2 regions of the Microbacterium sp. 10M-3C3 genome follow, and region 1 is predicted to be linked to the other one. Evidence: predicted binding sites of a transcription regulator. Region 1 holds the regulator's gene; the other holds the start of a gene.
The links. The regulator LexA, encoded in region 1, represses DNA repair genes until DNA is damaged. The targets are predictions, from matches to a motif close to TCGAACANNTGTTCGA.

Region 1 (7,514 bases):
TCGCCGAGAACGATCGCGACGTCTTCGACGGTGTGGTGGGCGTCGATGTGCGTGTCGCCCGTCGCGCGCACCGTCAGGTCGGTGAGCGAGTGCTTCGCGAACGCGGTCAGCAGGTGGTCGAAGAACGGCACCGTCGTCTCGATCGTCGAGCGGCCCGTGCCGTCGAGGTCGAGGGTGAGCTCGACGCTCGACTCGCTGGTCTCGCGCCGCAGGGACGCCGTGCGCGGCGAGCCGTCGGTCATGCCCTCGATCCTACCGACGCCAGCGCGTCGAGGAACGCGGTGGTCTCCTCCGCGGTGCCCGCGGTCACCCGCAGGGCGTGCGGGATGCCGACGTCCCGGATGAGCACGCCGCGGTCGTACAGCGCCTGCCACGTCGCGGCGGGGTCGGGAACGCCGCCGAACAGGACGAAGTTCGTCCACGACTCGTGGGGCTCGTAGCCGAGCGCCGACACCGTGGCGGAGATGCGGTCGCGCTGCGACACGATCTCGTCCACCATCGCGAGCATCGTGGGGGCGTGCGCGAGGGCCCCGAGCGCGGCCGCCTGAGTCAGCGCGCTCAAGTGGTAGGGCAGGCGCACGAGCCGCAGAGCGTCCACGACGGCGGGGTCGGCTGCGAGATAGCCGACGCGCGCTCCCGCGAAGGCGAAGGCCTTGCTCATCGTGCGCGAGACGATCAGCCGCTCGCGGCCGGGCAGCAGCGAGAGCGCCGAGCGCTCGTCGCGCGGCGCGAACTCCTGGTAGGCCTCATCCACGATCACGATGCCCGGGGCGACGTCGTACACCGCCTCGATCACGTCGAGCGTCATCGGCGTGCCGGTGGGGTTGTTGGGGGCGCACAGGAACACGACGTCCGGACCCGTCTCGGCCACCTGCGCGGCAGCCGACTCGGCCGAGACGGTGAAGTCGCTCTCCCGCGTGCCCGCGAGCCACGTGGCGCCCGTCGCGCGCGTGAGGAGCGGATACATCGAGTACGTCGGCGCGAAGCCGAAGGCCGTGCGCCCCGGCCCGGCGAAAGCCTGCAGGACATGCTGCAGCACCTCGTTGGAGCCGTTGGCCGCCCAGATCTGCGCTGCGGAGAGACCGTGTCCGAGATAGTCGGCGAAGGCCTCGCGCAACGCGGTGAACTCACGGTCGGGGTACCGGTTGACATCGCGCAGGGCACGCGCGACGCCGTCGAGGATGTCGTCCGCGACCTCGGAGGGGATCGGGTGGGTGTTCTCGTTGACGTTGAGGGCGACCGGCAGGGCGGCCTGCGGGGCACCGTAGGGAACGAGCCCGCGCAGGTCGTCGCGGAGCGGGAGGTCGTCCAGCCGAGTGGTCATTCTCCCCATGCTACGGCGCGACACCCGGCCGGCCGGCGCCGGCTCAGCCCGCGGGGGCGTACTCCGCCGGGATCGCGAGGCGCTGCCCAGCCGCGACCGACGAGGACTCCAGAGCGTTCAGCCGGGCGATCGCGTCGACGACGTCGCGCGGGTCGGCGGCGGGCGCCACCTCCTGGGCGATCGACCACAGCGAGTCGCCGGGCATGACGGTGATCTCCGCGAAGGAGCCGGCGGGTGCGCCCGCCGAATCGGTCGCGATGGCGGATCCTCCGCCGAGGGCGGCGAGCGCGATGGCCGCTGCGACCGGCACCGCTGCGAGGGCCGCGAGCACGCGACGGCCGCGGGCCGTGAGCCGCAGGCGCGTGCGACGGACGACGGTGGCGCCGACGCCGGTGGGGCGGATGGAGCTCGCGATCGTGGTCATGGTTCCTCCTGGGCGGAAGATTCGCATCCGACCCTCGGCCGGGAGAGCCGGATGCGAATCTGTTTTCCGAATCTATCTTCGATACAGTCCGAGTGTCAACCGGCCCGCGGATCGGAATCGGATCGAACGCGACACGCGGTGCGCTGCTCGATCCGTGCCGCGCCAGCGGATACGGTTTCGACAGCGGAAGACCATCACGGACCTCCGACATTCGAAGACCGGTGCCTTTCCGGCGGCCCGGGAGGGAGAGCACGACATGTCCGATGCCACGGCCGACGCGACCGTCCGAGAGAAGCCGCAGACCCGTCGCCGGCGCAGCCTCAGCGACAAGCAGCTCGCGATCCTCGAAGTCATCCAGCGCTCGATCGCGCGGTACGGCTACCCGCCGAGCATGCGCGAGATCGGCGACGCCGTCGGGCTGAAGTCGCTCTCGAGCGTCACGCATCAGCTCAACCAGCTCGAGCTCAGCGGCTACCTCCGCCGCGACCCCGGCAAGACCCGGGCGATGGAGGTGCTGATCGACCTCCCGGGGACGGCGGCGGAGAATCCCGCCGACACCGCCCCCGCGCTCGGGGACGCCGCACTCGTCCCGCTCGTCGGCCGTATCGCCGCGGGCGTGCCGATCACCGCCGACCAGCAGGTCGAGGAGATCTTCCCGCTCCCTCGCCAGCTCGTCGGCAAGGGCGAGCTGTTCATGCTCAAGGTGTCGGGCGACTCGATGATCGACGCCGCGATCTGCGACGGCGACTGGGTGGTCGTGCGCGCGCAGGCGACCGCCGACAACGGCGACATCGTCGCCGCGATGCTCGAGGGCGAGGCGACCGTGAAGACGTTCCGCCGCCGCGACGGCCACACGTGGCTCCTGCCGCGCAACACCGCCTTCGAGCCGATCCTGGGCGATGAGGCGACGGTGCTCGGCAAGGTGGTCGCCGTCCTCCGCGCGGTCTGAACCGGCCGGGCCGCCCTGTCTAGGCTGGGCGGATGACCCGGATCCTCCCGTACGGCTCGTGGCCGTCGCCCCTGGACGCCCGGCTCGTCGCCGGCGCGTCGCCGCGCATCGACGGCGCCCGGTTCGTCGGCGACGAGATCTGGTGGGGCCAGACCGTGCCCGAGGAGGGCGGTCGCGTCACGGTGCGCCGGCGCCGCGCCGACGGACGCGTCGACGACCTCCTCGCCGCTCCGCTCAGCGCCCGCTCGCGCGTGCACGAGTACGGCGGCGGGGCATGGACGGCCACCGAGGCCGGCGAGCTCGTCTTCGTCGACGGCGCCGATCAGCGCGTGCGCGTGCGACGGCCGGACGGTGCGCTCGCCGATCTCACCGCCGCCGAGGACGGTGTCGCGTACGGCGGGCTGCACACGCGCGCGGGCCTCCTTCTCGCGGTGCGCGAGCGCCCGCACCGCAGCGGGTCGGCGCGCGAGATCGTGGCGGTGCCGCTCGACGGCGGCGCCGCGACCGATCCGGAGCTCGTCCGGGCGCTCGTCGGCGAGAGCGATTTCCTCGCGCAGCCCACGCTGTCCCCGGACGGCGGAGAGCTCGCGTGGATCGCGTGGGACCACCCCGACATGCCGTGGGATCGCACGCAGCTGCGCCGCGGCCGCGTCGAGGACGAGAAGGTGACGGCCTGGTCGGTCGTCGCGGGTGGGCACAGCGCCCCGCTGCAGCCGGAGTGGCGCGGCGACGACCTGTTCTTCGTCGACGACCCGACCGGGCGGTGGAACCTGTGGCGCGCGAGGGCCGGTGCCGCGCCGGAACCCTACGCGGCGGCCGACGCCGACACGGGCGGCGCCCTGTGGGTGCTGGGGTCGCGGTGGTACGGGCTGGTCGACGGCGGCGTCGTGGCCGTCCGCACCGACGGCGGTGACCGCATCGTCCTCGCCGCCGCGGACGGCGTCCGCGACCTGGACACCCCCGTCGTCGCGGGCGGCCTCGTCGAGCACACGCGTGGCTCGCAGGCGCTCGTGTCGGGATCGACGGCCGACGGCGGCGCCGGCCTGTGGCGCGTGGACATCGCCACGGGCGAGGTGACGCGCATCGCCGGCGGCGACGGCGCCATCGGGGCGGAGTGGATGCCGCGTGCGCACCCGCTAGCGGCGGCCGGTCCGCACGGGCCCGTGCACGCCTTCGCCTACCCGCCCACGCACCCCGACGTCGAGGGCCCGGACGACGCCCGGCCGCCCTACCTCGTGTGGGTTCACGGCGGTCCGACCGCGCACGTCGGCCCCGCCGCATCCGCGAAGACCGCCTATTTCACCAGTCGAGGCATCGGCGTGCTCGACGTCAACTACGGCGGCTCCACCGGCTATGGCCGGGAGTACCGCGAGCGCCTTCGGGGACAGTGGGGTCTCGTCGACGTCGACGACGTCGCCGCCGCCGCCTCCGCCCTCGTGACGCGCGGCGATGCGGATGCGGCGCGCCTCGTGATCGAGGGCGGCTCGGCGGGAGGCTGGACGGTGCTGGCCGCGCTGACCCGCACCGACGTCTTCGCCGCCGGCGTCGCGCGGTACGCGGTGGGCGACGCGCGCGCCCTGGCCGCCGACACGCACGAGTTCGAGTCGCGCTACCTCGACGGGCTCATCGGTCCGCTCCCGGAGGCGGAGGCGGTCTACGACGAACGATCGCCGCTCACGCATCCGGACCGATTCCGCGTGCCGCTGCTGATCCTCCAGGGCGCCGAGGACCGCGTCGTGCCCCCCGCCCAGGCGGAGGCCATCCGTGCGGCCCTCGCGGAGCGCGGCGTGCCGCATCTGGCGGTCGTCTACGACGGCGAGGGCCACGGCTTCCGTCGCGCGGAGACGATCGTGCACGCGCTCGAGACGGAGCTGGCGTTCCTCGGGGCGGTGCTGGGCTTCGACCCGCCGGGCGTCCCTCCGATCACGCTCGAGTGATCGGAGGGACGGACGCGCTCACGCCCGGAAGGGGGCCAGCTCGGCGGCGAGACGCTCGCCCACGTGCGCGTGGAGGAACGTGCCTTCGGCGCGGTGCTCCTGCGTCACGATGAGCCCCGACGCGTGCGCGGCCGACACGAGGTCGCCGCGGTCGTAGGGGACGACCGCGCGCACCTCGACGGCGGGCAGCGGCAGGGCGTCCTCGACGACCTGTCGCAGCTCCTGGATGCCCTCGCCCGTGCGCGACGACACGAACAGCGCGCTCGGCTCGAGACCGCGCAGCACGAGGCGGGTGTCGTCGTCGACCAGATCGGCCTTGTTGAACACGACGATCTCACGCGTCGAGCGCGCGCCCACGTCGCCCATGACATCTCGCACGGTGGCCAGCTGCGCCGCGGGATCGGGGTGGGATCCGTCCACGACGTGCACGATGACGTCCGCGTCGGCGACCTCCTCGAGCGTCGAGCGGAACGCCTCGACGAGCTGGTGCGGCAGGTTGCGCACGAAGCCGACGGTGTCGGTCAGCGTGAAGACGCGGCCGTCCGAGGTCTCCGAGCGGCGCACGGTGGCGTCGAGGGTCGCGAACAGCGCGTTCTCCACGAGCACGCCCGCCCGCGTGAGGCGGTTCAGCAGGCTCGACTTGCCGGCGTTGGTGTACCCGGCGATCGCGACGGCGGGGATCGTGTTGCGCTTGCGCTCGGCGCGCTTGGCGTCGCGCGCCGGCGCGAAGTCGCGGATCTGGCGGCGCAGCTGCGCCATCCGGGTGCGGATGCGGCGCCGATCAAGCTCGATCTTCGTCTCACCCGGTCCGCGCGAGCCCATGCCCGCGCCGCCGGCGCCGACCTGCCCACCGGCCTGCCGGCTCATCGAGTCGCCCCAGCCTCGCAGGCGCGGCAGCAGGTACTCGAGCTGCGCGAGCTCGACCTGCGCCTTGCCCTCGCGGCTCTTGGCGTGCTGGCTGAAGATGTCCAGGATGACGGTCGTGCGGTCGATGACCTTGACCTTCACGACGTCCTCGAGCGCACGCCGCTGGCTGGGTGCGAGCTCGGTGTCGGCGATGACGGTGTCGGCGCCGACCGCGGCGACGATGTCGCGCAGCTCCTCGGCCTTGCCGCGCCCGACGTAGGTCGCGGGGTCGGGGTGGGGGCGGCGCTGCAGCACGCCGTCGAGCACCACCGCGCCGGCCGTCTCGGCGAGCGCAGCGAGCTCGCGCAGCGAGTTCTCCGCGTCCTCCTGCTCGCCCTGGGGGTGCACGCCCACGAGCACGACGTTCTCCAGGCGCAGCTGCCGGTACTCGACCTCCGTGACGTCTTCGAGCTCGGTCGAGAGGCCGACCACGCGCCGCAGGGCCGCGCGCTCCTCCCGGTCCCACTGCTCGCCGTCGGTGTCGCCGTACGCGACCGTGGCGGCGTCCTGCAGCGCCTGGGCGGCGCCGAAGACGCGGACCCCGGAGTGCGCGTCGGCGCGCGCGAGCACCCGCTCCACCGGGTCCACCGGCGCGTCGGTCGTGCTCGTCCCGGGCACCTCGTGCCCGTTCCGGGGTGTGGTGGTTTCCGTCATCGTTTCCTTCCGCATCGCTGCGGCGGGGCTCCCCCGCCGGAGCATCCTTGCACTCTAGCCCTCCCCCGTCGGCGACGCTCTCCGCTACGCTTCCCGCATGGCCAGCGGGGAGCACTATTTCAGCGCGTCACCGTCCAGTGCCGAACAGCTGCGCCGCATCCGCGTGACCCTCGCGGGTCGCGAACGCCGGCTGTGGACCGCATCCGGGGTGTTCAGTCCCGACCGGCTGGATGCCGGCACCGCCGTGCTGCTCGCTCGCACTCCCCCGCCGCCGCCCGGAGGTCATCTTCTCGACCTCGGCTGCGGCTGGGGACCGATCGCACTGTCGCTCGCCGTCGAGTCGCCTCGGGCGACCGTGTGGGCCGTGGACGTGAACGAACGAGCGCTCGATCTCGTGCGCCGTAACGCGCACGAGCTGGGACTCGATAACGTCAACGCCGTGCGGCCCGAAGATGTTCCCGACGACGTCGTGTTCCGCACCATCCGGTCCAATCCGCCGATCCGCGTCGGCAAGAACGAGCTGCACGGCATGCTCGAGCGCTGGATCCCGCGCCTGGACGAGCGCAGCGACGCATGGCTGGTCGTCGCCCGCAACCTCGGCTCCGACTCGCTGCAGCGCTGGATCGCCGCGACGTTCCCCCGCGGTTTCAGCGTGGGCCGGGCGGCCACCGGCCGCGGCTACCGCGTGCTCAAGGTGCGCCGGCACGGCACGCCGGCCACCGGCACGATCGCGCTGCCCTGACGCGGTCGCTCTGCCTTGGCGCGGTCGCGCAGCCGGCCGCGCAGCCCCTAGGCTGGGCGCAGACGTGACAGGGCCGACAGCGCGATCCGTGGTGGGGGACGCGCCGATCGGAGACGCCATGCCCACCACCCGCTCGTCGTCCGCCCGCCCGTCGGGGTACCGCGTGCTCCCGCACCGCGCGGGCTGGACCTACCTGCTCGCCGCCTCGTTCGGACGCCTGCCGCTGTCGATGGTGCCGCTCGCGGTGCTCACCCTCACAACCTCGACCACGGGGTCCATCGCCGTGGGCGGGCTCGCGTCCGCCGCTGCCGCCGTCGGTGAGGCGGTCGGCGCTCCGGCGTCGGGGGCGCTCTCCGATCGGCTCGGCCAGCGGAGCGTGCTCCTGTCCGGCCTCGTGCTGCACGTGTCGCTGCTGCTCGCGCTCACGGCCGGCGCCGGGATGCTCCCCGACGCCGCCACGGTCGCGCTCGCGGCCCTCGTCGGGGTGACGCTGCCGCAGGTGGGCGCCTTCTCCCGCGCGCGGTGGCTCGTGCTGGCGCCCGACGACCTCCCCGCGGCCTTCGCCTTCGAAGGGGCCG
Region 2 (7,514 bases), 1.3 Mb from region 1:
GGTCCACCGCCCGTCGCGGATGCGATTCGGCCATGGCACGAGCACGGTGCCCGACGCGGCGGGCGCCGGGGCGTCGTCGGGATAGCGCGGGACGAGTTCGACGCCGTCCACGGTGAGGGCGCGCAGCGCCGCGCCCACCTGCGCGATCTCGGCGGACACGCCGTCGCGCTCGAGGCGGAAGCGATGGCCGGTGGGGTCGGCGGGGGAGAAGCTCACCATTTCAGGCTAGCGGGGCGGGCTCTCAGGCTCGTGCGGTAGCGTCATGAGGTCGGCTCTGGACACCGCGCGGGTGCGCGGATGGGTTTGTGAGTCCAAGGGGCCGATGGGACGACCGCGATCGCGGTCTTCGACCATCACATTCAATGGCCCCCGGCCGACGACGTTCCGGGTTCGTTCCGCCTGTACCGCAGGCGGTGCCGCTGTTGCGCGAGAACAACCCAGGAAGATCACCATGCCCAAGAACAAGAAGCCCGCCGGCGGGCGCCCCGCCAAGAACTTCGAGCCGCGATACGGCCAGAAGGCGTCGTTCCAGGACCGCAAGCGCCGCACCGACGCTCCGGGCGCCGCGCGCCCCGCCGGCCCGGGCAGCCGCAGCCCGAAGCACCGCGGGTACCGTCCCGAGGAGGCTACCGAGCCCGCCCCGAAGCGCCGCTGGACCGCGCAGGAGCGCGCCGGACGCGACGAGGCGCGCAGCATCCGCACCCGCGCCGGCGACGACCGCCCCGCCCGTCGTTCGTTCGACGACCGTCCGGCCCATTCAAACGGCGACCGTCCGGCTCGTCGGTCGTTCGACGACCGTCCGGCCCGTTCGTTCGACGACCGTCCCCGTCGGTCGTTCGACGACCGTCCGGCCCGTTCGTATGGCGAAAGCGCTGCTCGCCGGGGCGACGTGCGGGGGTTCCGGGAGGATCGTCCGGCGCGTCGTGATTCCGGGCAGTCTTTCGGGGACCGGGGTCGCCGGTTCACAGAAGACCGCCCGGCCCGCTCGTTCGACGACCGCCCGGCCCGCGGCGACCGCCCGTCGTTCCGCGACGACCGTCCGGCTCGCTCGTTCGACGACCGGCCCCGTCGCTCGTTCGACGACCGGCCCGCCCGTGCCGAGCGCCCGGCGTTCCGCGACGACCGTCCGCGCCGCTCGTTCGATGACCGTCCGCGCCGCTCCTTCGACGACCGTCCGGCGCGCGGCGAGCGCCCGAACCGCTCCGATTGGCGCGCGGACGAGAAGGCGAAGGCCTTCGAGCAGCACGTCGACGTCGTGCACGAGAAGCTGCAGGCCGAGGCGGTGCAGGCCGAGGAGGTCTCCGATGCCACGTTCGCCAGCCTCGGGCTGGGCGACAACATCGTGCGCGCCCTCGCCGACCTCGGCGCGGCGTCGCCGTTCCCGATCCAGGCCGCGACGATCGCCCCGATCCTCGAGGGTCGCGACGTCCTCGCCCGCGGCCGCACCGGCTCCGGCAAGACCATCGCGTTCGGCGCGCCCCTGGTCGAGGCGATCCTCCGCAGCCAGGCGGGCAAGAAGCGCGAGTTCGGTCGCAGCCCGCGTGCGCTCGTGCTCGCCCCCACGCGCGAGCTCGCGCTGCAGATCGACCGCACGATCCAGCCCATCGCGCGCAGCGTGGGCCTGTTCACCACGCAGGTGTACGGCGGTGTGCCGCAGGCGCGCCAGGTGGGCGCGCTGAAGAAGGGCGTCGACATCGTCATCGGCACGCCCGGGCGCATCGAAGACCTGCAGAACCAGGGCAAGCTCGACCTGTCCGAGGTGAGCATCGTCGTGCTCGACGAGGCCGACCACATGAGCGAGCTCGGCTTCCTCGAGCCGATGCAGCGGATCCTCCGCCTCGTCGCCGACGGCGCGCAGAAGCTGCTCTTCTCCGCGACGCTCGACCGCGAGGTCGCCGCGCTCGTGGACGAGTTCCTCGTCGACCCGGCCGTCTACGAGGTCGCCGGCGAAGACCAGGACTCCGGCACGATCGACCACCGCGTGCTCGTCATCGACCACCGCGACAAGGCCGAGATCCTCACGTCGCTCGTCGACCGCGACGGTAAGACGCTCGTCTTCGCCCGCACCCGCGCGTACGCCGAGATGCTCGCCGAGCAGTTCGACGAGGCGGGCATCGCCGCCGTCGCCCTCCACGGCGACCTCAACCAGGGCAAGCGCACGCGCAACCTCGAGCGGCTCACGTCGGGGCGCGTGCACGTCCTCGTCGCGACCGACGTCGCGGCCCGCGGCATCCACGTCGACGACATCGACCTCGTGATCCAGGCGGATGCGCCGGACGAGTACAAGACGTACCTGCACCGGTCGGGTCGCACCGGCCGTGCCGGTCGCTCGGGCACGGTCGTGACGCTCATCACGCGGCAGCGTCGTCGTCGTATGACGGAGATGCTCGAGCGCGCCGAGATCGATGCGCCTTTCGACGAGGCCCGCGTCGGCGACGACGTGCTCGAGGAGCTCGCCGGCCGCCAGGCCGCCGACGTCGCCTCCTGACGCCCGCCCACCGCGAGAACCCTTCCGCGGCGCGAGAACACCGGCCTTCGCCGGGCTCTCGCGCCGCGGTTGTGCTTTCGCGGACGATCAGAACAGCGTCGGCTCCGAGCCCGGCGCTACGCGCGGCCGGGTCTGGCGCACCGGTCCGAGCCCGCGCAGCGCACCGGGTTCGGGGGCGGATGCGGCGGCGTCGCGCCGATCGGCGAGGCCGGGCGCGGGCGCACCGCGGGGGTGGTCGGCTTCGTCGTAGCCGTCGAGCCGGTGCATCCGCAACAGCGGCCGCACCCGCTTGCTGAGCCACGAGCGGTAGGCCTTCGGCGCGGTCGCCGCCACGCCCGGGTACAGGCCCCGGTACGACGAGACGAGGTCGGGGCGTTCGCGCTCGAGCCACGAGAAGAACCACTGTTTCGCGCCGGGACGCAGATGCAGCGCGCCGTACACGACGCGCGCCGCCCCGGCCTCGCGGATGCGGCGCAATGCATCGTCGATCGCCGCGACCGAGTCGGTGAGGTGCGGCAGCACCGGCATGAGGAACACCGTGACGCGGAACCCGGCGTCGGCGGCCGCGCGCACGGTGTCCAGGCGCGCCTGCGCGCTCGGCGTGCCCGGCTCGAGGGCGTGCTGCAGGGCGTCGTCGAACACGGCGATCGACATCGCGAGCGACACGCGCACCGATCGCGCCGCATCCGTCAGCAGCGGCAGGTCGCGCCGCAGCAGCGTCCCCTTCGTGAGGATCGAGAACGGCGTGCCCGATTCCGTCAGGGCGCCGACGATGTCGGGCATGAGCCTGTAGCGGCCCTCGGCGCGCTGGTACGGGTCGGTGTTCGTGCCGAGCATGACCGGCTCGCGCGTCCACGAGCCACGCCGCAGCTCGCCGCGCAGCACCTCCGCGACGTTCACCTTCACCACGATCTGGCTGTCGAAATCGCGTCCCGCGTCGAGATCGAGATACTCGTGCGTCTTCCGAGCGAAGCAGTAAGCGCACGCGTGGCTGCATCCTCGATACGGGTTCACCGTCCAGTCGAAGGGCATCGCGGATGCCCCGGGCACACGGTTCAACGCCGACTTGCACAGCACCTCGTGGAACGTCATGCCCGCGAACTCGGGGGTGGTGACCGAGCGGACGAGGCCGTCCATCCGCTCCATCCCGGGCAGGGCCGCGACGTCGTCGACTCCGAGCTGCTGTCCCTGCCACCGCATACGGATAGTCGAACAGAGATTCGAATCTGTGTCAATCACCGCATGCCGTTTGTCGAAGCGCCGCCAGCGGGCGGACCCGCGGCCGGGCCGTCGGGGACAATGGCAGGGTGACGGTTCCCGATCCGCACGCTCCCCTCACCCGCCGCGCGCTGCGCGAGGCGGCGCGCGGGGTGCCCGCATCCGACGCACCCCCCGCGCGGCATGCGCGTCGGCCGCGCCTGGGCGTGCGGGCGTGGATCGCTCTCGTCGGAGCGGTCGTGCTCGTCGCCGGCGGCACCACGGCGGTGACGGCGGCGCTCACGGCGACCGAGCCGCCCGCGGCGGCCGCGCGCGTCGGCGAGACGCCGGAGGAGTCGGTCGCCGTCCAGGTGGTGCCGCTGCCGCCGGAGGGGCTGCCCACCCCAGAGATCACGGCGGATGCGGCGGCGACGACCGCGCTGTGCGACGAGCCCGCACTCGTGCAGGCGCTGCAGGCGGGCGACGACGGCGCGACCATCGCGGCGGCCGGCGGTGCCGAGGCGTTCCGGCTCGCCGTCGCGGCGGGGACCGCGCCGTGCCTGCGGCTGGACGACCCCGCTCGCGAGTGGGCGGTCGTGAACAAGCTCCGCCCCCACGCGCCGATCGACTTCAGCCCGGGCGGCACCGTGCGCCCCGCGGGCGTGCGCGCGCTCGAGGACGCGACGCTGCGACCGCAGGCCGCGGCGGCGCTCACGGCGCTCGTGCGGGCCGCCGCCGACGCCGGCGCGGGCGAGATCGCGATGGAGAGCGCCTACCGCTCGTACACGACGCAGCAGCGCACGTACTCCGGGCACGTCTCCGACCGCGGCCGCGAGGGCGCCGACCTCGTGAGCGCGCGCCCGGGGTTCAGCGAGCACCAGTCGGGTCTCGCGGTCGACGTCCTCCCGTGCGACGGCTCGTGCCGCACGATCGACGACCTCGCCGCGTCGCCGCAGGGTGCGTGGGTCGCCGAGCACGGGTGGGAGTTCGGCTGGATCGTGCGCTACGAGAGCGGGCGCACGGATGTCACCGGCTACGACCCCGAGCCGTGGCACCTCCGCTACATCGGCCCCGAGCTCGCGACGGCCTACCACGACGGCGGCTTCACGACGCTCGAGGAGTTCTTCGCCCTCCCACCCGCGCCCGCGTACGCCGGCTGACGTCCTGCGGCTCGCGAGAGCGCACGGATGCACGCTTCCGCGGCCGGTTTCCGTGCATGGGCGTGTTCTCGCGAGACCCGCTGAACGGTGGGACTCCGTATCATGGATGCTGGCACTCAGGGTCGCGCGACGCGACCGCACCACTCGAAGCGGAGGGGCACGCGATGGACCGCGACATCTACGACGAAGACCACGAGGCGTTCCGGGACGTCGTGAAGGAGTTCGTCAAGCGCTACGTGACGAACGAGGCGCGTGAGCGCTGGGACGCGGCGGGCGAGATCGACCGCGAGACGATGCTCGCCGCGGGACAGTCCGGGCTCATCGGCCTGTCGGTGCCCGACGAGTTCGGCGGCGCGGGGATGCTGCAGGACTACCGCTTCCGTACGATCGTCATGGAAGAGGTCATCCGGGCCGGCGCCGGGTCGCTCGCGGGCGCCTTCGGCATCCAGGACGACCTCGCCGTGCCCTACCTCGCGCACTTCGGCACGCCCGCGCAGCAGGAGAAGTGGCTGCCCGGCATGGCCACGGGCGAGGTGATCGGCGCCCTCGCGATGACCGAGCCGGGCGCCGGCAGCGACCTGCGCGGTGCGTCGACGACGGCGAAGAAGGTCGACGGCGGCTACCTCGTGAACGGCGCGAAGACGTTCATCTCGAGCGGCAAGACCGCCGACCTCGTCGTCACCTTCGTCAAGACCGGCGAGGGCAACCGGGCGGACGCGTTCAGCCTGCTGCTGATCGAGAACGGCATGCCGGGCTTCGACCACGGCAAGACGCTCCACAAGATGGGCTTCCACGGCCACGACACGGCGGAGCTCTCGTTCACCGACGTGTTCGTGCCCGACGAGAACCTCATCGGCGGCGAGGAGGGGCATGGGTTCGTGCAGCTCATGCGCAACCTGCCGCTCGAGCGCCTCTCCATCGGCGTGGCCGCGGCGGCGGCCGCACAGGCCGGCTTCGAGTGGACGCTCGACTACGTCAAGAGCCGCGAGGCCTTCGGCACGCCCGTGATCGACTTCCAGAACACGCGCTTCCAGCTGGCCGACGTCGCCACGACCGTCGACGTCTTGTGGGCGTATGTCGACCGCGCGATCGAGCTGTATGGGGAGGGCGAGCTGACTCCCGAGGAGGCCGCGAAGGTCAAGTTCTGGACGACCGAGCGCGAGGGCGAGGTGCTCGACGCGTGCGTGCAGCTGCACGGCGGCTACGGCTACATCACGGAGTACCCGATCGCGCGGGCGTACCTCGATGCGCGTGTGCACCGCATCTACGGCGGCACGAACGAGATCATGCGGGAGATCGTCGGCCGTCAGCTCGCCGGCCGACGCTGACCACGGCCGGTCGGCCGTCCCGGCAGGTCGCGCCGGCCGGCGCTGACGTCGGCTGCTCGCCGGCGCGGGCCGAGGCTCAGCGCGAGAGGTTGCCGCTCGAGCACGTCTCCTGCGCCGCGGTCGAGCCGGTGATGCTCGGCGGCAGCGCGACGGCGGTCGGCGCATCCGTCGGCGTCGGCTCCGCGGATGCGGGGGGCTGCTCGCCGGGCGCGGGTGTCGGCGTCACCTCGACCGTGCCGCCGTTGGACGACACGCCGCCGGTGATGTCGATCGGCTGGTTCGCGGCGAGGGCGTCCCACAGCACCTGCGCGGCCGTCTGGTTGGGGACCACGCGGTTGGGATCGCCCGGGGCGGGGAGCGTCGGGTACTGCACGAACGCGATCTGGTCGAACGGCACGTCCTTGACGGCGAGGCCGATCTGCACCGCGGTAAGCGGGTTGGTCAGGCGGTCGTTGGGTGTGATGCTGTCGAGCGCGCCCGTGGCGAGCCGGTACAGGGTCGCCGGGTTGGAGAGCACCTCGTCGCTCGCGAGCTTGCGGGCCAGGCGCGACATGTACTGCTGCTGGTTGCTCACACGGGCAAGGTCGCTCTGGTCGCCCACGCCGTAGCGGGTGCGGAGGAACTGCAGCGCGTCGATCCCCGAGACCGTGCGCGGCCCGGCCGGCCAGTCGATGCCGGTGTTGCGGTCGCGGATGCCCTTGGCGAGGCACACCTCGACGCCGCCGACGGCGTTCGTGACCTCGATGACGCCGCCGAAGGTGACGGTCGCCGCGAACGGGATGTCCTGGCCGCTCATGCGTGAGACCGCCTTGGTCGCGCACGCGAGACCGCCGATCTCGAACAGCGCGTTGATCTGCGTCGTGCCGCCGCCCCATTCGCCGCCGTTGGTGCGCGTGCACCCGGGCGCCTGGATGATGAGGTCGCGGGGGAAGGAGACGACGGTCACGCGGCGCGGCGCATCCGAGATGTGCAGCAGGATGTTGACGTCGTTGAGCTTGTTCGACGCCTCGGCGCCCTTGCAGCGGTTGCCGAACAGGTGCGCGTACTCGTCCTCGCACTCGTCGATGCCGGTGAGGAAGAGGTTGACGCCGCCTTCGATCTGCCCGATGTCCGGCGGCACGACCAGGTCGTCGTCGAGCGCGACGGCGTCGTCGACGAGGCTCGCGTTGAGGTCGTAGAGCGCGTACGTGGCGGTGCCGAGGCTCGCGACGAGCACGACCGCGAGCGCCGCGCCGAGGACCGTCGCGATCTGCCGGCCGATGCCGGGGGAGCGCAGCCGCGCGTGGCGTGCCACCGTCCTGCGTCGCCGTGCCATGCCGCCCCCTCCGCGTCGACCCCTCG

Region 2: the regulator LexA is predicted to act here: its motif matches at 3,697-3,712, upstream of EI169_RS01095 (Rv2578c family radical SAM protein).

What each region holds. Positions count from the first base shown of each region.
Region 1 covers NZ_CP034245.1:2,305,099-2,312,612, forward strand. Annotated here, with positions in the region: gene hisB (imidazoleglycerol-phosphate dehydratase HisB) at 1-242, opposite strand, end outside; gene EI169_RS11205 (histidinol-phosphate transaminase) at 239-1,324, opposite strand; gene EI169_RS11210 (LysM peptidoglycan-binding domain-containing protein) at 1,368-1,748, opposite strand; gene lexA (transcriptional repressor LexA) at 2,005-2,697, shown strand; gene EI169_RS11220 (prolyl oligopeptidase family serine peptidase) at 2,730-4,634, shown strand; gene hflX (GTPase HflX) at 4,653-6,194, opposite strand; gene EI169_RS11230 (methyltransferase) at 6,292-6,936, shown strand; gene EI169_RS11235 (MFS transporter) at 7,055-7,514, shown strand, end outside.
Region 2 covers NZ_CP034245.1:238,513-246,026, forward strand. Annotated here, with positions in the region: gene EI169_RS01085 (aldose 1-epimerase family protein) at 1-216, opposite strand, end outside; gene EI169_RS01090 (DEAD/DEAH box helicase) at 452-2,488, shown strand; gene EI169_RS01095 (Rv2578c family radical SAM protein) at 2,576-3,688, opposite strand; gene EI169_RS01100 (M15 family metallopeptidase) at 3,796-4,845, shown strand; gene EI169_RS01105 (acyl-CoA dehydrogenase family protein) at 5,010-6,173, shown strand; gene EI169_RS01110 (LCP family protein) at 6,250-7,488, opposite strand.